DNA from 2 places in the Paenibacillus riograndensis SBR5 genome. Region 2 is predicted to be linked to the other one. Evidence: predicted binding sites of a transcription regulator. Region 2 holds the regulator's gene; the other holds the start of a gene.
What was found. Region 2 encodes CtsR, which represses protease genes until heat stress. Its sites were predicted from a motif close to ATGGTCAATAAAGGTCAAACA; they were not measured.

Region 1: a site for CtsR is predicted at 4,236-4,256, ahead of clpP (ATP-dependent Clp endopeptidase proteolytic subunit ClpP). Genes of this name have one in related genera too.

Annotation. Positions count from the first base shown of each region.
Region 1 covers NZ_LN831776.1:178,880-189,536, forward strand. The annotation lists gene whiA (DNA-binding protein WhiA) at 1-31, shown strand, start outside; gene PRIO_RS00865 (HPr family phosphocarrier protein) at 129-398, shown strand; gene PRIO_RS00870 (SIMPL domain-containing protein) at 561-1,319, shown strand; gene PRIO_RS00875 (PdaC/SigV domain-containing protein) at 1,608-2,720, shown strand; gene PRIO_RS00880 (GDSL-type esterase/lipase family protein) at 2,836-3,474, shown strand; gene clpP (ATP-dependent Clp endopeptidase proteolytic subunit ClpP) at 3,554-4,150, opposite strand; tRNA gene PRIO_RS00890 (tRNA-Arg) at 4,344-4,418, opposite strand; gene PRIO_RS00895 (sugar-binding transcriptional regulator) at 4,751-5,803, shown strand; gene gap (type I glyceraldehyde-3-phosphate dehydrogenase) at 5,920-6,930, shown strand; gene PRIO_RS00905 (phosphoglycerate kinase) at 7,042-8,223, shown strand; gene tpiA (triose-phosphate isomerase) at 8,257-9,012, shown strand; gene gpmI (2,3-bisphosphoglycerate-independent phosphoglycerate mutase) at 9,015-10,559, shown strand; gene eno (phosphopyruvate hydratase) at 10,607-10,657, shown strand, end outside.
Region 2 covers NZ_LN831776.1:7,175,856-7,186,512, reverse strand. The annotation lists gene PRIO_RS30405 (MFS transporter) at 1-1,065, opposite strand, end outside; rRNA gene PRIO_RS30400 (16S ribosomal RNA) at 1,523-3,073, shown strand; rRNA gene PRIO_RS30390 (23S ribosomal RNA) at 3,500-6,427, shown strand; rRNA gene rrf (5S ribosomal RNA) at 6,578-6,694, shown strand; gene PRIO_RS30380 (GNAT family N-acetyltransferase) at 7,112-8,284, shown strand; gene PRIO_RS30375 (CtsR family transcriptional regulator) at 9,197-9,658, shown strand; gene PRIO_RS30370 (protein-arginine kinase activator protein McsA) at 9,688-10,212, shown strand; gene PRIO_RS30365 (protein-arginine kinase McsB) at 10,241-10,657, shown strand, end outside.

The sequences.
Region 1 (10,657 bases), 920 kb from region 2:
CGAGCTGGCGGATAAGGTCCGGGGCGGCTGAATATTTTTTTTCTAGTGTGGTTGAGGTTATAATGATATAATATTATAAAATTAATGTGAAATTTTTGGGCAGATCTCAAATAGGGGGTAAGCGTTTCATGACAAAGCACCCGGTAGTTGTACGGTTGAAGACGGGTCTTCACGCTCGGCCGGCAGCATTGTTCGTGCAGGAAGCTAACAAATTCTCGTCGGAGATATTCGTCGAAAAAGACGATAAAAAAGTGAACGCTAAAAGCATCATGGGTATTATGAGCCTGGCGATCAGTTCCGGCACGGAGATTTTTATCAGCGCGGATGGCGCCGATGCGGATCAAGCTGTAACCGCTTTGACAAGTCTTGTCAGCAAAGAAGAGCTTGAGAACCAGTAATTGTTGCAGGACCGTACTTTTAAATGGTATGACAAAAAGCCCTTTGGGGCTTTTTTTAATTAATTTTTTTACGCAACCATTGATGCTATGCAACTTTTGCCAAGCCGCTCCGTCTAGAGGGTACATAACAACAATTTCAATTAACGAAAGGGGATGGCAAACATGAAGGCATGGAGTAAAAAGCTCGGAGCAGTAATGCTGGCAGGAAGTTTGATGATAGGAGGTATGGCTTTGGGTGGAGTGATTCAAGGTCCTGAAAAGGCTTACGCCGCCGAGGATGTCCAGAGAAATGTTGTGAGTGTCATCGGCAAGGGTGAACTCTCGCTCAAGCCGGATGTCGTCTATCTGTCGATTGGGGTTAACGCTACGGCAGCATCAGCGGAAGAAGCACAGAAGATCATTGGAGGCAAGATCAGTAAGATTTCAACATTGCTGAAGACGACTTGGGGCATTGCAGACAAGGATATCCAGAGCACACAATTCATCGTGCAGCCGAACTACACCTATAGTGAAAAAGAGGGTCAGCAGATCAAAGGGTATATTGCCCAGCATTCGCTGAAGGTCACCTATCGTGATCTGAACAAGGTTGGACAGCTGCTCGATGCGGCTTCTGCGGCAGGAGCGAACAACATCGGAAATACCCAATTTGCAATCGAGAATCCTTCCGCTTTAGAGGCGCAGGTGATTGAGAAAGCCATGGCGAATGCGGATGCCAAAGCCGGAGTCATTGCCAAAGCAGCCAAGCGGAGCCTGGGCCAAGTGATTACGGTTACGCAGAACGATGACGGCAATAACCCGGTCGTTTATATGGAGAATGCAGCGATGGCCAAATCCGTGGCAGATGCAGCCGGCGGCACCTACGTTGAACCCGGGGAAGTCAGAGTCTCAACCCAGCTTAGCGTAATGTATGAGCTGAAATAAACAAAACTCGTCAAGAGGCGCTTCTTCTGCTGGGTACAGCGGAGCAGTGCCTCTTTTATTTTTTGGCTGCGAATGGTTGCGAAATCTCTCATTTTGTTTAAAGAAATGTAATAAGCAGACCTGGAATCACCGGCGAAGCTTAAAAAATTGTAAGGGGCTTTGTAACAACCGCCATCTCTAATGTCTTTATAATGGGAAGAGTGAATGGGGACAGCAAGCAAGCTGCCGCTTTGATATTATGGAAATCACATCAAGGCTGTCAACATACCAGCGGAAGGGGATACTATTATGAAGAATATGAAGAAGCAGGCCCGTAAATGGGGCGCAGGCATTGTGGCAGCAGGAGTTTTGCTCGGTGGAGGGCTGTTGCCCGCAGAGGCCGGTCAGGCTGCAGCAGCGACGGTACAATCCAAGGCCAATCAATCCCTGGTTGTGCTGAAGGTGAACGGGACGATTACCCCGCAGACCGGTATGGTCCGTGAGGGTAAAGTCTGGGTTCCGCTCACGTTTCTGCGGGATTCCCTGGGCATGCCTTTAACCTATGATAAAGCGGAAAAAGCCTATACGATCGGCAAAGGAACAGCTAAGGTTAAGCTGACAGTTAACGAATACGGGAGCTCCATCTCGGTCAACAACTTTTATCTGAATGAATATGAGGGCAAAAACATCAATAACCGTTTGTTCGTTCCATTTAATCTGATCAGCGATTTTCTGGGATACAAAGGGGATTGGAATGCGGCTTCGGGCCGGCTGAATGTGGTCAGCAAACCGCAAAATGCGATCACCATCAAGACGGAGAGCATCGCCAAGGACCATAAAGACGCACCGGTCAAGCTGGACTACCCGCAAGTGTCTGGACTGGCGAATGCCGCGGCGCAGAAAACAATCAATGACACGATCAAGCAGACCTTTACCAAGTTTGCAGCCGAAGCGGAAAAAGAAATTGCGAACAAACCTTCAGATGACCGGCCCTATGAATATGACGGCGGATACGTGATCACTTACAATCAGGACGGCATCCTAAGTATTATTACGCAGCAGTACGAGTACAACGGAGGGGCTCATGGTATGACCTACCGCAATGCGTTTACCTTCTCTCTGAAGGACGGCAAACGTCTGCTGATCGGGGATGTGCTGAAGGCCAACCCTAACTATAAAAAAGAGCTAAATGCCAAGCTGTCCAGGCTGATTAAGGCGGACGGCGGCTACCTGGGCGGTTTCAACGGCCTTAACACGGAGAAGAACTTTTATGTGAAAGACGGGAAAATGGTCGTCTTCTTCCAGCTCTATGAATACACTGCATATGCGGCCGGATTCCCTCAGTTTGAGTTCACCTTTAAGGAATTGCTGCCGGACGGCAGCAGCCCGTTCGCTGGACTGAAATCGAACAATTTGCGATAAAAGAGTACATTGGCCGCTCCGCAGATGCCGTGTATGGACACCTTCCGGTTTCCTAATGCCTCTCCTGTTCATAAGCTAAAAGAGAAACCAGCTTATTGCGGGGAGGAAAGAAGAGATGAGCTATCAGTACACGGCCATTGGCGATTCTTTAACGACCGGATTCGGGGCGCTGCCTGGCAACGGATTTGTGCCGGTGTACCGCAGAATGGCTGAGGGACGGTTGCGTGAGCCCGTAGGCGCTGTGAATCTTGGCATCAATGGATTAACTACGGCTGCGCTGGAGCAGCGTCTGGGCAGTGACCCCATATTCCGCCAGTCCATCCGGAATGCAGAGATCATTACTTTGTCGATTGGCGGGAACGATCTGATCAAGGCAGCCAAAGCTGTGTCATTTCGTCCGGGTGATCTGTCTCCTGCGCTGGCAAGGGCGCTCCGCGAATGCAAAAGAAATTTCGGTGGGATTATGGGTTCGCTCCGGCAATTGAAGTACGGCAGCCGGCAGCCCTATATCATCCGTATAGTAGGGCTTTATAATCCCTATCCTCAGCTAACGGAAGCGACAGACTGGGTGCGTCAGTTTAACGCCTTTGCTGCGGGCTACAGCAGCGGTGTATGCGGGTTTGCCTCCATCTACCATGAGTTTGCCGGCAATGAGCGCAGCCTGCTGTCCCTGGATCATGTGCATCCCAATGGGCGAGGTTACCGTGTAATCGCCGGTAAGCTGGATTCTCTGGGTTACTGGCGGCTGGGATGACATACAGTTAAGCCAAACATAAGAAGAGGCTGCACCGGACCATTGGTCCGGGCAGCCTCTTCTTATGTTTGCTTGGATTTTAGACGCCTGAAGGAAGCGTCTTTTCGATAACCTTATCGACAATACCATATTCCGCTGCATCCACAGCACTCATAAAGTAGTCGCGGTCTGTATCCTTCTCGATGCGTTCCAGCGGCTGGCCGGTACGCTCTGCCAGGATATGGTTCAGCTTGTCGCGAAGCTTAAGGATACGGCGGGCACGGATTTCGATGTCCGTAGCCTGTCCTTGAGCACCGCCCAGCGGCTGGTGAATCATAATTTCACTGTTTGGCAGCGCGAAGCGTTTGCCCTTGGCACCGGCATTCAGCAGGAAGGCTCCCATGGAAGCGGCCATGCCCACACAAATCGTGGAAACATCCGGTTTGATGTACTGCATTGTATCAAATATAGCCATTCCGGCTGTAATAGAACCGCCAGGGCTGTTCACATACAGGTGAATGTCCTTATCCGGATCCTCGGCAGCCAGGAAGAGCATTTGTGCAATGATGGAATTGGCTACCACGTCATTAACCTCCGTTCCGAGGAAAATGATGCGGTCCTTCAGCAGGCGGGAATAGATGTCATAAGCGCGCTCGCCGCGGTTGCTCTGTTCTACTACCATAGGAATATAACTCACGTGGAAAACCTCCTTGAATTGGTTCTTCGAATGTGTTCATTGTTACTGTTACCGTAATAACCACATGATAAACAAATTCAAACAAAAAGTCAAAGAAAGTCAAACTCAGTTAATAAAAAAAGAGCCAACCAGCGGCTCTTTGGTTAAATACTATACGTGGGCATTGCTAAATTATGTACAAAAAAGGAATTAATGGCGCGCCCGCCAAGAATCGAACTTGGATCTCAGGCTTCGGAGGCCTACGTCATATCCATTGGACCACGGGCGCAACAAAAATTATTATAATCTATTTATGGCTCAATTGCAACGGATTAATTCTGCTGCTGCAAAAATATCTTTTTCAGGCCCTCCTTTGATATCTATCGGTGCTGGGAGGTAGTTTTGGAGCGGAATTATGTATGCAAATCGCAGGGCTTTCAGGACATTCCTTCATGAGGCAGATGTATAAGATGAAAAGAGGTTGAGAATTATACTCTCGGAAGACTTGCACTCCGCGTAATATTTGGGTAGAATATGGGTGGGACTTAAAAAGTTAACCCGGGACGTTTTAAGACCATGGACAAGGGAATAAGAGGAAGACGAAGTTGCAGGAGTGAAAGCATGCGTAATTTATTAGAAATCCAAAAGCAGCTTCTGCCTGATCTCATGGAAACCCTTAAGAGACGTTACACGATTCTGCATCAGATCATGCTGTCCGATATTATTGGGCGCAGAACGCTGGCCGCTTCGCTTGATATGACCGAGCGGGTACTGCGCGCCGAGACGGATCTTCTGAAATCGCAAGGGCTCATTGAGATCGAGAGCGTAGGCATGCGCGTAAGCGATGCCGGACGCAGACTGCTTGACCTGCTGGAGCCAATCGCCAAGAGCCTGTTTGGCCTGGATGATCTGGAGGAGAAAATTCGTACAACGTATGGTCTGAACAAAGTTATTGTTGTACCCGGTGATTGCGAAACGTCGCCGTTCACCAAGCGTGAACTGGGACGCGCGGGCGCCAAGGCATTGCTCGGCGTACTGCGTTCCGAAGATACTGTTGCCGTTACCGGGGGTTCAACACTCGCTGAAATGGCAGACCAGCTCACACTACCAATCCCCCTTTCCTATAAGAATGCCTGGGTTGTCCCGGCACGTGGAGGGCTGGGTGAGAGCATGGAAATTCAGGCCAATACGATTGCTTCAACAATGGCCAAGAGGATTGGAGCCAATTACCGCCTCCTCCATGTACCTGATTTACTAAGTGAAGATGCGTACCAGTCATTGGCGCTCGACTTCAACATAGGGGAGATCGTGCAAATCATCCGCAGATCGCGTATTATTGTGCATGGTATTGGAGATGCCATGGAAATGACCCGACGCCGTAAGCTGGATGAGGCAACTATCGCGGAAATCCAGGAAGAAGGAGCGGTTGCCGAATCGTTCGGCTATTATTTTAACGAAGAGGGTCAGGTTGTCCATACCATGCTGACTATGGGGCTCCGCCTGGAAGATATTATCCGCACCGAAGTGGTTATCGGTATTGCTGGCGGCAAACGCAAGGCAAAAGCAATTCATGCGATGCTGCGCTTTGGGCAGGAGGATATCCTCGTTACCGATGAGGCGGCTGCTGTCGAAATCGGCAAGGAAATTGACAATCAGAACCATACGGTCCTATAGTTTCCAATATATGGGGAGCAAGTCAAGGTATTATGCATTATACTTAACATTGTTGTCTTGACAAGCTTAACGGCTTGTCTTGAATAAATAAAACGAAATCTAGGAGGAACTATTCAATGAGTGTAAAAGTTGGTATTAACGGTTTTGGACGTATTGGACGCCTTGCATTCCGCCGTATTCAAAATGTAGAAGGTATCGAAGTGGTAGCCATCAACGACTTGACTGATGCTAAGATGCTTGCTCATTTGCTTAAATATGATACAACTCAAGGTAAATTCCAGGGAGAAGTTGAAGTGCATGACGGCTTCTTCAAAGTGAACGGCAAAGAAGTTAAGGTTCTGGCGAACCGCAATCCGGAAGAACTGCCTTGGGGTGACCTCGGCGTTGACATCGTTCTGGAATGCACAGGTTTCTTCACAACTAAAGAAGCAGCTGAGAAGCACCTGAAAGGCGGAGCTAAAAAAGTAGTAATCTCCGCTCCAGCTACCGGCGACATGAAGACCGTTGTATACAACGTTAACCATGACGTACTGGATGGTACTGAAACTGTAATCTCCGGCGCATCTTGCACAACTAACTGCCTGGCTCCAATGGCAAAAGTCCTGAACGACAAGTTCGGAATCGTTGAAGGCTTGATGACTACCATCCACGCTTACACCGGCGACCAGAACACACTGGATGCTCCACACGCTAAAGGCGACTTCAGACGCGCCCGCGCTGCTGCTGAGAACATCGTTCCTAACACTACCGGTGCTGCCAAAGCTATCGGTCTGGTAATTCCTGCACTGAAAGGCAAACTGGACGGCGCAGCACAACGTGTGCCTGTAGCTACTGGTTCCCTGACTGAGCTGGTTACTGTTCTTGAAAAGAACGTAACTGTTGAAGAACTGAACGCAGCGATGAAAGCAGCTTCCGACCCAGACACTTATGGCTACACTGAAGATGAAATCGTATCTTCCGACATCAAGGGTATGACTTTCGGTTCCCTGTTCGATGCTACACAGACTAAGGTTATGACTGTTGGCGACAAACAACTGGTAAAAACTGTTGCTTGGTACGACAATGAAATGTCCTACACTGCACAGCTCGTTCGCACTTTGGAACACTTCGCTAAGCTGGCTAAGTAATACCGATTTCCCATAAGCGGCATCTATAGAGCGGAAACAGAAGTTCCTTGTTTCCGCTCTTTCTAAATGGATTCGTGAATGACCAATTTTGGGTGTGGAGGAAAAGTAATCATGAACAAAAAAAGTGTCCGTGATGTAGAAGTAAAAGGCAAACGCGTATTCGTGCGTGTCGATTTCAACGTGCCAGTGGAAGACGGAAAGATCACTGATGATACCCGTATCCGCGAAACCCTTCCAACGATTAAATACCTGATTGAGAACGGTGCAAAGGTCATTCTGGCCAGTCACATGGGCCGTCCTAAAGGCCAATTCGTAGATTCCATGCGCCTTACTGTTGCTGCTGTGCGTCTGTCCGAGCTGCTCGGCAAACCGGTGGCTAAGGCTGATGAAGCAATCGGCGAAGCCGTAAAAGCAAAAATCGCTGAACTGAAAGACGGCGATGTGCTTGTGCTTGAGAATGTCCGTTTCTATCCGGGCGAAGAAAAGAACGATCCTGAACTGGCTAAGCAGTTCGCAGAACTGGCTGACCTGTTCGTTAATGATGCATTCGGCGCGGCTCACCGTGCACATGCTTCCACAGAAGGCATCGCTCACTTCCTGCCGGCTGTATCGGGCCTGCTGATGGAGAAAGAACTGAATGTTCTGGGCAAAGCTCTTTCCAATCCGGAACGCCCTTTCACTGCCATCATCGGCGGCTCTAAAGTGAAAGACAAAATTGACGTTATCGACAACCTGCTGACTCTGGCTGACAACGTTCTGATCGGCGGCGGTCTGTCCTACACGTTCACCAAAGCTCAAGGCTACGAAATCGGAAACTCGCTGGTAGACAACGATAAGATTGATGCGGCTCTCGGATTTATCGAGAAGGCCAAAAAACTGGGCAAAAACTTCGTGCTTCCGGTTGACGTTGTTGTAGCTGACAAGTTCGGTGCGGATGCCAACACCAAAGTGGTTGATGTAACGGATATCCCGGCTGGCTGGGAAGGTCTGGACATCGGTCCTAAAACTCGTGAAATTTATGCCGACATCATCAAAAACTCCAAACTGGTGGTTTGGAACGGACCGATGGGCGTATTCGAAATCGATATTTTTGCCGAAGGTACACTCGCTGTAGCCAAGGCTTGCGCGACTACAGAAGGCTACACTGTAATTGGCGGCGGAGATTCCGCAGCAGCAGCAGAGAAATTCCACCTGGCTGACCAAATGGATCATATCTCCACTGGCGGCGGCGCATCACTCGAGTTCATGGAAGGCAAAGCGCTCCCTGGCGTAGAAGCACTGAACGACAAGTAAGACGTAGAAGGTAGAAGGAGGCATTTCATTACTATGAGCAGAACACCTATTATCGCCGGTAACTGGAAGATGTTCAAAACAGTTTCCGAAGCGGAAGGCTTTTTCGCTGAAGTCAAAGGCCGGGCCGAAGTGGAAGGCGTAGAGACTGTAATCTGCGCGCCATTTACGAACCTGCCTGCACTGGTTGCAGCGGCAAAGGGGACCAGCATCAAGATCGGTGCACAGAACCTGCACTTCGAAGATAACGGAGCTTACACAGGCGAAATCAGCGGCGTAATGCTGAAGGATCTTGGCGTAGATTATGTTATTATCGGCCACTCCGAACGCCGTGCATACTTTGGTGAAACGGACGAAATCGTGAACAAGAAGATGCATGCGGCATTCCGCCACGGCATTACTCCAATTGTCTGCGTAGGCGAAAAGCTCGAAGAGCGTGAAGCCGACCAGACGAAAGCTGTCTGCAAAGTTCAAACCGAAGGCGCATTTGCCGGCCTTAGCGCTGAGCAGGCTGCAAGTGTAGTCATTGCCTATGAGCCTATCTGGGCTATCGGAACAGGCAAATCCTCCACTTCCCAGGATGCTAACGAAGTTATCGCCTATATCCGTACACTTGTAAAAGACCTGTACGATCAAGCGACGGCTGAAGCGGTTCGTATCCAATACGGCGGCAGTGTGAAGCCGGAGAATGTTACGGAGTACATGAGTCAAAGCGACATCGACGGCGCGCTCGTCGGCGGTGCCAGCCTGCAGCCTGCTTCGTTCGTTTCATTGGTTGAGGGGGCGAAGTAAGGATGTCAGCACCCAAACCCGTTGCTTTGATCATCATGGATGGTTTCGGTCTGCGCAATACGACTGAAGGCAACGCTGTTGCCCAAGCCAACAAGCCGAACTATGACCGTTACCTGAAGCAGTATCCGAACACCACGCTCACCGCTTGCGGCGAAGCTGTGGGTCTGCCGGAAGGACAGATGGGTAACTCCGAAGTGGGTCACCTTAACATCGGAGCCGGCCGGATCGTGTATCAGGACCTGACCCGTATCGACAAGTCGATTCGTGAAGGGGAATTCTTTGAGAACGAAACTCTGGTTGCCGCTGTAAGAAGCGCCAAGTCAACCGGCAAGAAGCTTCACCTGTATGCGCTGGTATCCGACGGAGGGGTACATAGCCATATTAATCATTTGTTTGCCATGCTCGATCTGGCCAAGAAAGAAGATATGCACGATGTGTATATCCATGCTTTCATGGATGGACGCGATGTACCTCCTGACAGCGGACAGAAGTTCATTAAGGATCTGATCGCCAAGATTGAGGAAGTAGGCGTAGGCAAAATCGCTACAGTATCCGGACGTTATTTCGCGATGGACCGTGACAAGCGCTGGGAACGTGTAGAGAAGGCTTACCGCGCGATGGTCTACGGCGAAGGACCGAAATATACCGATGCGCTGCAGGCGATCACTGCATCCTACCAAAACTCTGTGTACGATGAATTTGTTGAGCCTAGCGTGATTGTGGACAGCGAAGGCAAACCGACAGCGACAGTAGAGAGCGGCGATTCCGTCGTGTTCCTCAACTTCCGCCCGGACCGTGCCATCCAGCTGTCGCAGGTATTCACAAACTCGGATTTCCGCGGCTTCGACCGGGGTCCTTTGTTCCCGCAAAACCTGCATTTTGTATGTTTGACTACCTTCAGTGAAACGGTTCAGGGCTACGTGGCGTACTCGCCGAAGAACCTGGACAATACGCTGGGTGAAGTGCTTGTACAGCAGAACAAGAAGCAGCTGCGTATCGCGGAAACCGAAAAGTATCCGCACGTAACCTTCTTCTTCAGCGGCGGACGTGATGAGGAGCTTCCAGGCGAAACCCGCATCCTGATCAATTCCCCGAAAGTGGCAACCTATGATCTTAAGCCAGAGATGAGCGCCTACGAAGTGGCGGCGGCCTGCGTAGCGGAAATCGAAGCAGACAGACAGGATGCCATTATCCTTAACTTTGCGAACCCTGACATGGTAGGACACTCCGGCATGCTGGAACCAACCATCAAGGCTGTAGAAGTTACGGATGAATGCGTGGGCAAGGTTGTGGATGCCGTAGTTGCCAAAGGCGGCGTTGCCATCATCATTGCCGACCACGGCAACGCGGATATGGTGTTTGACGAGCAGGGACGTCCGTTCACGGCTCACACCACCAACCCGGTTCCTTTCATCGTAACAACTGAAAATGTTGTACTGCGTGAATCCGGCATTCTCGCAGATGTGGCACCAACGATCCTGGATCTGATGGGACTTCCGCAGCCTGCGGAAATGACCGGCCAATCCATGATTGCCAGCCGCAAATAGGCAGTACCTGCAAGACTATAACCCATGTTAAAAGGAGATTAACTTACATGACTATTATTTCTGATGTGTACGCTCGCGAAGTCCTCGACTCCCGTGGT
Region 2 (10,657 bases):
GATATTTCCCGGATACAGCATCTGTGCATAGATTACCGTCACGGAGAAGCTGGACAACAGGATGAAACCCGAGATAACCAGCAGGACAAGCGCAAAGGTCTGATTTACAAAAGGAAGCGCCAATGCGAAGGGGACTGTTCCCACCATCGAGAGCAGGATCAGGTTCCGCCGTCCAAAACGGTCCGCAAGCGGCCCGCCAAAGAATGTGCCAACCGCACCGGCAGCCAGGTACATAAAAATGTAGATCTGGGCATCATCAATGGTCATCCCATAATTCTTCATTAAGTAGAAGGCATAGTAGCCGCCAATGGAGGCGCCGTACCAGGAACGGACAAATACAAGGAAGACCAGAATAATAGTGGCGGTCAAAATGCTTTTGCTGCGTGCAGGATCAATCGTTCGTGCAGCAGATTTTTTACGGAAGGTATATCCTTCGTTCAGCATTTTCCGGTACCATTTGGCCACGTAGGTCTGAACAGCGATGCCAGCTGCGGCAATGACAGTGAACCCCAGCGCGCCCATCTGACCAAAGGGGATGAATACCCATTTCATTAAGAGTGGGCCCAGGGACTGTCCGGCGTTGCCGCCAACCTGAAAGATGGATTGGGATAATCCCTTTCGCTGACCCGCAGCCATATGAGCCACACGCATCCCTTCCGGATGGAACGCAGCCGATCCGAATCCGACGAGCATCACTGAAAAGATCACGAGCGCATAATTGCCGGCAAAAGCGAGCAGGAACACTCCGGCAAAGGTGCAGCACATCCCCAGCGGCAGCAGGATAGGCCGCGGCGTTCGGTCAGCGGCATAGCCTATAACAGGCTGAATTACTGAGGACGTAATGTTCAGGGCAAAAGCGATCCATCCCACTTGAGCATAAGAAAGCAGCATATTGTCCTTCAGGATAGGAAACATGGCCGGGATCAGCGCTTGAATAGAATCATTAAATAAATGAACAAAGCTGACAGCAAGCAAAATACGGTAGATAGTAGCCTGCTGCAGGTGGCGCTGATCCTGCTCTTCCTTGATTATTGGTGCTGTGGACGATATGGTCTTATTATTCATCAGTTCTCCTTTCCGAGCTGGTTAATAATGTGAGTGATTGCTGGCTTTCATTAAGCTTTATTTTAGCCATAAGTATTGTATTATGGAAATCAATTTGTGCCCTATCCGTACAAATTATGCGCCAGTTCATTTATTTATAAAAAAAGCTTGCAATCACCCTAGTGGCGTGATATATTATCTCTTGTGCTTATGAGGCATCGGCGCTGAATGAATGAGCGCAGAAGAAATAAGTTGACAAGATACAATGAAACATGATATGATCTAATTCCTGCGCTTGACACGAAGTGTTGAGTTGACGGGAGCAAGTTCTTTGAAAACTGAACAAATGGAACGCGTTAATTTTTAAGAGATTCATATAATGAATCGTCAGTTTCAAGATGAGCTATCGCTCTTTTAATAACATTTCGGATGGTTATTTTCTTGGAGCAATTCAAGGAAGCGGCCGCTCGAAAAAACCTTATTGGAGAGTTTGATCCTGGCTCAGGACGAACGCTGGCGGCGTGCCTAATACATGCAAGTCGAGCGGAGTTTATCCTTCGGGGTAAGCTTAGCGGCGGACGGGTGAGTAACACGTAGGCAACCTACCCTCTAGACTGGGATAACTACCGGAAACGGTAGCTAATACCGGATAATTCCTTGACCCACCTGGGATAAGGATGAAAGGCGGAGCAATCTGCTACTAGAGGATGGGCCTGCGGCGCATTAGCTAGTTGGTGGGGTAACGGCCTACCAAGGCGACGATGCGTAGCCGACCTGAGAGGGTGAACGGCCACACTGGGACTGAGACACGGCCCAGACTCCTACGGGAGGCAGCAGTAGGGAATCTTCCGCAATGGGCGAAAGCCTGACGGAGCAACGCCGCGTGAGTGATGAAGGTTTTCGGATCGTAAAGCTCTGTTGCCAGGGAAGAACGTCCGGTAGAGTAACTGCTATCGGAGTGACGGTACCTGAGAAGAAAGCCCCGGCTAACTACGTGCCAGCAGCCGCGGTAATACGTAGGGGGCAAGCGTTGTCCGGAATTATTGGGCGTAAAGCGCGCGCAGGCGGCTGCTTAAGTCTGGTGTTTAAACCTTGGGCTCAACCTGGGGTCGCACTGGAAACTGGGCAGCTTGAGTACAGAAGAGGAAAGTGGAATTCCACGTGTAGCGGTGAAATGCGTAGAGATGTGGAGGAACACCAGTGGCGAAGGCGACTTTCTGGGCTGTAACTGACGCTGAGGCGCGAAAGCGTGGGGAGCAAACAGGATTAGATACCCTGGTAGTCCACGCCGTAAACGATGAGTGCTAGGTGTTAGGGGTTTCGATACCCTTGGTGCCGAAGTTAACACAGTAAGCACTCCGCCTGGGGAGTACGGTCGCAAGACTGAAACTCAAAGGAATTGACGGGGACCCGCACAAGCAGTGGAGTATGTGGTTTAATTCGAAGCAACGCGAAGAACCTTACCAGGTCTTGACATCCAACTAACGAAGCAGAGATGCATTAGGTGCCCTTCGGGGAAAGTTGAGACAGGTGGTGCATGGTTGTCGTCAGCTCGTGTCGTGAGATGTTGGGTTAAGTCCCGCAACGAGCGCAACCCTTGACTTTAGTTGCCAGCAGGTAAGGCTGGGCACTCTAGAGTGACTGCCGGTGACAAACCGGAGGAAGGTGGGGATGACGTCAAATCATCATGCCCCTTATGACCTGGGCTACACACGTACTACAATGGCCGGTACAACGGGAAGCGAAGCCGCGAGGTGGAGCCAATCCCAGCAAAGCCGGTCTCAGTTCGGATTGCAGGCTGCAACTCGCCTGCATGAAGTCGGAATTGCTAGTAATCGCGGATCAGCATGCCGCGGTGAATACGTTCCCGGGTCTTGTACACACCGCCCGTCACACCACGAGAGTTTACAACACCCGAAGTCGGTGGGGTAACCCGCAAGGGGGCCAGCCGCCGAAGGTGGGGTAGATGATTGGGGTGAAGTCGTAACAAGGTAGCCGTATCGGAAGGTGCGGCTGGATCACCTCCTTTCTATGGAGAATCGTTCTCTGCAATGAGAACATTCAAATCGGAAGCTTTGCTTCCAGATACTTAACGCGTATCCATTTGTTCGGTTTTGATGGAATTTGCTGGGCCATAGCTCAGCTGGGAGAGCGCCTGCCTTGCAAGCAGGAGGTCAGCGGTTCGATCCCGCTTGGCTCCACCAACAAACTTCATCTATTTGTTATGTCTTGAATATCTTGATCCTTGAAAACTGGATACCGAAACGAAAATGCGTTTTAGAACATCTTTTAGCTGAAACTTGTGTGAACAAGTTTTAAATAGTTATTAGTATGCTGAAAGCGAAGATTTTCGATTGTGCAGCGACTTTTGGGCGGAGATCCCTTTGTGAATGATGTAAATCATGAACAGGATCGGAGTCCAAGCGGAGCGAACAAGCGAAACTATCTACGCGATGGTTAAGCTAATAAGAGCACACGGAGGATGCCTAGGCGCCAGGAGCCGACGAAGGACGTGGCGAACAACGAAACTGCCTCGGGGAGCTGTAAGCAAGCTTTGATCCGGGGGTGTCCGAATGGGGAAACCCGGCTGTGGTAATTCGCAGTCACTCACATCTGAATACATAGGGTGTGAAGAGGCAGACCAGGGGAACTGAAACATCTAAGTACCCTGAGGAAGAGAAAACAATAGTGATTCCGTCAGTAGCGGCGAGCGAACGCGGAACAGCCTAAACCAAGGAGCTTGCTCCTTGGGGTTGTGGGACGTCTCACATGGAGTTACAAAGGAACCGGGTAGGCGAAGAGGTCTGGAAAGGCCCGCGATAGAGGTGAAAGCCCTGTACCCTAAACCCTGTTCCCTCCGAGACGGATCCCGAGTAGTGCGGGGCACGTGAAACCCCGTATGAATCCGGCAGGACCATCTGCTAAGGCTAAATACTACCTGGCGACCGATAGTGAAACAGTACCGTGAGGGAAAGGTGAAAAGCACCCCGGAAGGGGAGTGAAATAGAACCTGAAACCGTGTGCTTACAAAAAGTCAGAGTCCTCTATATGGATGATGGCGTGCCTTTTGTAGAATGAACCGGCGAGTTACGTTTAACATGCAAGGTTAAGGTGAGAAGCCGGAGCCGCAGCGAAAGCGAGTCTGAATAGGGCGACTGAGTATGTGGACGTAGACCCGAAACCGTGTGATCTACCCCTGTCCAGGGTGAAGGTGCGGTAACACGCACTGGAGGCCCGAACCCACGTACGTTGAAAAGTGCGGGGATGAGGTGGGGGTAGCGGAGAAATTCCAATCGAACTCGGAGATAGCTGGTTCTCCCCGAAATAGCTTTAGGGCTAGCCTCGGTGAATGGAGTCGTGGAGGTAGAGCACTGATTGGGTGCGGGGCCCGCAAGGGTTACCAAGCTCAGTCAAACTCCGAATGCCATGGACTTCTTGCCGGGAGTCAGACAGTGAGTGCTAAGATCCATTGTCAAAAGGGAAACAGCCCAGACCATCAGCTAAGGTCCCCAAGTGTGTGTTAAGTGGGAAAGGATGTGGAGTTGCACAGACAACCAGGATGTTGGCTTAGAAGCAGCCACCATTGAAAGAGTGCGTAATAGCTCACTGGTCGAGTGACTCTGCGCCGAAAATGTAACGGGGCTAAACACACCACCGAAGCTATGGCTTGATGCTTTGCATCAGGGGTAGGGGAGCGTTGTGTAAGGGTTGAAGGTTGACCGGAAGGACAGCTGGACATTACACAAGTGAGAATGCCGGTATGAGTAACGAAAAGATCAGTGAGAATCTGATCCGCCGAAAGCCCAAGGTTTCCTGAGGAAGGCTCGTCCGCTCAGGGTAAGTCGGGACCTAAGGCGAGGCCGACAGGCGTAGTCGAAGGACAACAGTTTGAAATTACTGTACCACCGTAATCCGCTATGAGCGATGGGGTGACGCAGGAGGGTAGTGACGCGGACCGATGGATGTCCGTCCAAGCAGTGAGGCTGGTGTGTAGGCAAATCCGCACATCGTAAGGCTGGGCTGTGATGGGGAGCGAAAATTACAGTAGCGAAGGTCATGATCTCACACTGCCAAGAAAAGCCTCTAGCCAGGAGAAGGTGCCCGTACCGCAAACCGACACAGGTAGGCGAGAAGAGAATTCTAAGGCGCGCGGAAGAACTCTCGTTAAGGAACTCGGCAAAATGACCCCGTAACTTCGGGAGAAGGGGTGCCTCGGTAGGGTGAATAGCCCGAGGGGGCCGCAGTGAAAAGGCCCAAGCGACTGTTTAGCAAAAACACAGGTCTGTGCGAAGCCGCAAGGCGAAGTATACGGGCTGACGCCTGCCCGGTGCTGGAAGGTTAAGGGGAGCGGTTAGGAGGCAACTCCGAAGCTGTGAACCGAAGCCCCAGTAAACGGCGGCCGTAACTATAACGGTCCTAAGGTAGCGAAATTCCTTGTCAGGTAAATTCTGACCCGCACGAATGGCGTAACGACTTGGGCGCTGTCTCAACGAGAGATCCGGTGAAATTTTAATACCTGTGAAGATGCAGGTTACCCGCGACAAGACGGAAAGACCCCATGGAGCTTTACTGCAGCTTGATATTGAATTTGGGTACGATCTGTACAGGATAGGTGGGAGCCGTAGAAGCCGGAGCGCAAGCTTCGGTGGAGGCGCCGTTGGGATACCACCCTGATCGTATCTAGGTTCTAACCTGGTACCCTAAACGGGTACGGGGACCGTGTCAGGCGGGCAGTTTGACTGGGGCGGTCGCCTCCTAAAGAGTAACGGAGGCGTTCAAAGGTTCCCTCAGAATGGTTGGAAATCATTCGAAGAGTGCAAAGGCAGAAGGGAGCTTGACTGCGAGACCTACAAGTCGAGCAGGGACGAAAGTCGGACTTAGTGATCCGGTGGTACCGCATGGAAGGGCCATCGCTCAACGGATAAAAGCTACCCTGGGGATAACAGGCTTATCTCCCCCAAGAGTCCACATCGACGGGGAGGTTTGGCACCTCGATGTCGGCTCATCGCATCCTGGGGCTGAAGTAGGTCCCAAGGGTTGGGCTGTTCGCCCATTAAAGCGGTACGCGAGCTGGGTTCAGAACGTCGTGAGACAGTTCGGTCCCTATCTGTCGTGGGCGCAGGAAATTTGAGAGGAGCTGTCCTTAGTACGAGAGGACCGGGATGGACGTACCGCTGGTGCACCAGTTGTTCCGCCAGGAGCATGGCTGGGTAGCTACGTACGGACGGGATAAGCGCTGAAAGCATCTAAGCGTGAAGCCCCCCTCAAGATGAGATTTCCCAGTATGTAAGACCCCTTGAAGACGACGAGGTAGATAGGTTGGAGGTGGAAGCACGGCAACGTGTGGAGCTGACCAATACTAATCGGTCGAGGGCTTATCCAAAAAATTACCCCAAAAAGTGAAGAAGAGGCTGACGAAGCTGATTCCGAGTACTTTCCGGGGGCCCCGAAGAGATGAAGGGCAAACGCAGTTTCGTTTCGGATTCAGTTTTCAGGAATCAAATTCCTGAAGCATTTGCACCGCAAGTGCCCGTTTGGTGGCGATAGCGGAGGGGTTCCACGCGTACCCATCCCGAACACGACCGTTAAGCCCTCCAGCGCCGATGGTACTTGGACCGAAGGGTCCTGGGAGAGTAGGACGCCGCCAAGCACATGACCACTGTTGAGTTACTGACAGTGGCTTTTTTGCGTTGTGCAGGGTTGTGGAAAAGTTGTGGATAATTTTCAGCAACTTCAGAAAAGTTGCACACATGTGGATACAATTGCAGTAAGCCATCTATACACTAAATCTCCTGTTTAAATACATAAGAATGTGGATGAGTCAAGAGAAAACCCTAATAATTCACGGTTTTTGTGGATAAAAAGTGGATTATGTGGATAATGTTCTGGAAATGGTGGATAACTTATTGAGGGAAGCATAATACCGGGTGGACATGATTTGTTTCGTGTTTTATCTGTGGATAACTTGTGGGAATTCTGATTTTCTCCGGCAGAATAGCGCTGATGCGTTTTGCTTGCTATACTCACGTAGAGAGTACTAATACTAACTTTGATGAGGTGAGCGGAAGTGGAAATCAGGCAATTGCATGCTGAGGAATTTGAAGCGAGCTTGAGCTTGTCCGAATATGCTTTTAAATATAAGGTTGCCGATGAAGCCAGAGCTGAGGCCAGGCAGAAGTTTAGACCGGAAAGAGTATGGGGAGTCTTTGAGGACGGGACGCTGGGCGCTCAATTGAAATTGCTTCCGCTTCAGGCCTACATACAAGGCAAAGCATTTCCTATGGGTGGAATAGCCGGAGTATCCACATGGCCGGAGAACCGCAGGCAGGGGCTTGTGGCCAAGCTTTTATCACATACGCTGCAAACGATGAACGAGTCGGGGCAGACGTTGTCTTTTTTGCATCCGTTTTTGATCCCCTTTTACCGTAAGTTCGGCTGGGAGGTCTACTGTGAGTATAAAAAGTATTCTATCCCTGTGGACAAATTTCCGCGAAAAACTGAAATTGAGGGCAGTGTAAAACGTGATTCTGCCGCTCTGGAAATACTGGAAGGGCTGTACAGCCGGTTTGCCGCTGAATACAATGGAACCCTGCAGCGTGATCAGGAGTGGTGGAAGCAAAGAGTATTGGATGCGGACACGCATCAAAGTGTTTTTTACTCAAAGCTTGGTGAGCCGGAAGGCTATGTGCTGTATAAAATAGTCAACAATGAACTGGTTATTGATGAGTTTATCTTTTTGAACGAACAGGCGCGTAAAGGCTTGTGGACATTTCTGGCTAACCACGATTCGATGATTACTGGAGCTTCGCTCAAGCTGGTGCCCTCTGATGATATTCTTCCTTATTTGCTGCCAGACCCGCGGATTCCGCAGGAGAATTATCCATACTTTATGGCGCGGATTGTGAATGCGCGGGCTTTTATAGAGAATTTTACCTTCCGGAGCCGCAGCAGCCTTGAGAGTAGAACCCTGTATATTGAAGATGAGCATGCCCCTTGGAATAACGGGTTGTGGTTATGGAGTGTGGCAGGGAATGGTGCGTCAACGTTAGAGCGTCTGGATGGTGAACAGGCTGCTGCTGATTGCAGCTGCACCATTGGAGCACTCACAGTGATGTTGCTGGGCTACAAACGGCCTGGAGAACTGGCGAAGTACGGGCAGCTTAATGCAAGCCCAACCGGGCTTGAATGGCTGGAAGAGGTTATTCCTCAAGCCAAAACAGCGCTGTTTGACTTTTTCTGATCCTGCAGTTTAGGGCTCGTCTTTACCGGCTTCTTCGCAGGTGCTATATAAGTTGAACTTGAGAACTTCAGAAAAGGGGTAAAAGTCCGGAGGGGAAGTTTGGAACTGGAAGAACGGTAGCGTCCGCCTTTGTCACCGGATTTCAAGCGCAAAAGGCGGTTCCAATCAAGAAATTCTTACGACAACAGCGGCTGGAAGTCCAAACATTCCCCGCAGTGACGTCTATACCCCACAATGTAAAACTAAAGTTCAACTTATTTAGTTGGAAAAAAGGAACTTGTTTTTCCGAAAATTAAGAAATTCTGAGAGTTAAGTGGAAAAAGTAAATCTAATTGGGCCACATTTCTGGTCCAATGGCGAAATGAGCTGAATTAGTGTCCCTTTTTCCACTTCATCTGCTCGAGGATAGGGTACTCTGGCATATTAGTTAACCTTTTTCCACTTAAAAAGTTGCCGTAGGATTCATGGGGAGTCGTTCTCCAGGTAACGCTAGAACCAAGACGGCTGCGCTGTCCCGTGGAGGACGGCACAGCCGTTTTTGTTCTCGCTTTATTCACCTCTTGTTGAGAAAGAAAGGAATACAATGGGCAAAAAAAGTAAAAAATAAAAGCAACCCCTTGGAATTCAGTGAGAATGTGTTATAATATGAAAAAAGTCAAAGAAAGTCAAAGTCAACGCAGCTCGGAATCAGTTCTCTGATCGGAATCAGTTCTCTGATGAGAGGCAACAACAATGGCGGCAGGCTCTTCATGAATGGCTTTTTTGGTATACCTCCGGCTTGATGCTGTATGAAGCTTAACGCCGGGTTCACTCCGATTCGGGCTGATGCACTTGGGTTAAGTTCTTAGAGATCATTGCCGGACGGAAGTGCAACAAGAGGGACTATAAGTTTTGAACACTGGAGGATGAGTGATGCGTAATATCTCTGATATTATCGAACAATATCTGAAGAATATTTTGCATGAAAGTCCCGAAGGTACGGTGGAAATTCAGCGCAATGACCTGGCGGACCAGTTCTCATGCGTACCGTCTCAGATCAATTATGTCATCAGTACACGTTTTACTTTGGAAAAGGGCTATGTAGTTGAGAGCAAGCGCGGCGGCGGCGGCTATATTCGGATTCAGCGTTTCGAGCTTCCGCAGAATGTGGCATTGTATGCCCATCTCAATTCTACAATAGGAAAGGATATCGATCAAAATTCCGCCGAAGGACTGATTTATCAGCTGGAGGAGGCCCGGTTTCTAACCAAGCGTGAAGCGTGTCTCATGCGTGCCGCTGTTTCCCGGGAATGCCTGACGGTTAATCTGCCGTACCGGGATGAGATTCGTGCCAAGCTAATGAAGGCCATGCTAATCTCCTTATTGGGCAAATAACGGTCAAATCTGAAGGAGGGACACCGCTTATGCTTTGCCAGGAATGCGGGGTCAAACCGGCGACACTCCATTTCACCAAAATTGTGAATGGGGAGAAGACGGAATTTCATATTTGTGAAAGCTGTGCGCGTGAAAAAGGGGAGCTGATTCCAGGAACTGCCGGAGGGTTCTCTATTCACAGCCTGCTGTCAGGTCTCTTGGATCTGGAAGGAGCCGGCAAGGAAAAAAATGCGGCAGCCCAGACTGTACAGGGTCTGCGATGTGAGAATTGCGGGATGACTTACTCCCAGTTCAGCAAGCTTGGGCGTTTTGGCTGCAGCTCCTGTTATAAATATTTTGACAGCACGCTGGACCCGCTCTTCAGACGGGTGCATGGCAGCACCGCTCATGTCGGCAAGCTTCCCAAACGTGCCGGAGCACAGATCATGTGCAAACGCAAAATTGATGAGCTGAAGCAGGAGCTCCAGCAGAGTATCGCAGAGGAGGAATTTGAGACTGCAGCTGAGCTGAGGGATCAGATCCGAAAACTTGAAAAAGAAATGCCGCAAGAGTAAAGTCTTTGATATATAGGGGGGATAAGACATGTCAAGTCTCCGGTTTACCGAACAAGCCCTTAGTGACTGGATGCGCTGCGGAGGCAGCCATTCCGAGATTGTCATCAGCAGCCGGATGCGGATCGCCCGCAATCTGGAGCATCTTCCCTTCCCTTTGCTGGCTTCGGCAGAGCAGTCGGAAGAGGTAATGAAGCAGCTTGCTCCTGTTTTTCAGGGGGAAGCAGCCGCGGATTTCGGCAGCTTTCAACTGCTGAAGCTGGATGAGCTCGATGAGCTGGACAAAAAAGTGCTTGTGGAGAAGCACCTCATCAGCCCTAATCTGGCCAATGACTCCCGGGGCGGCGCAGTGATCCTGAACGAGGATGAGTCGGTCAGCATCATGATCAATGAAGAAGACCATCTGCGCATTCAGTGCCTGTTCCCTGGTCTGCAGGTTAGAGAGGCT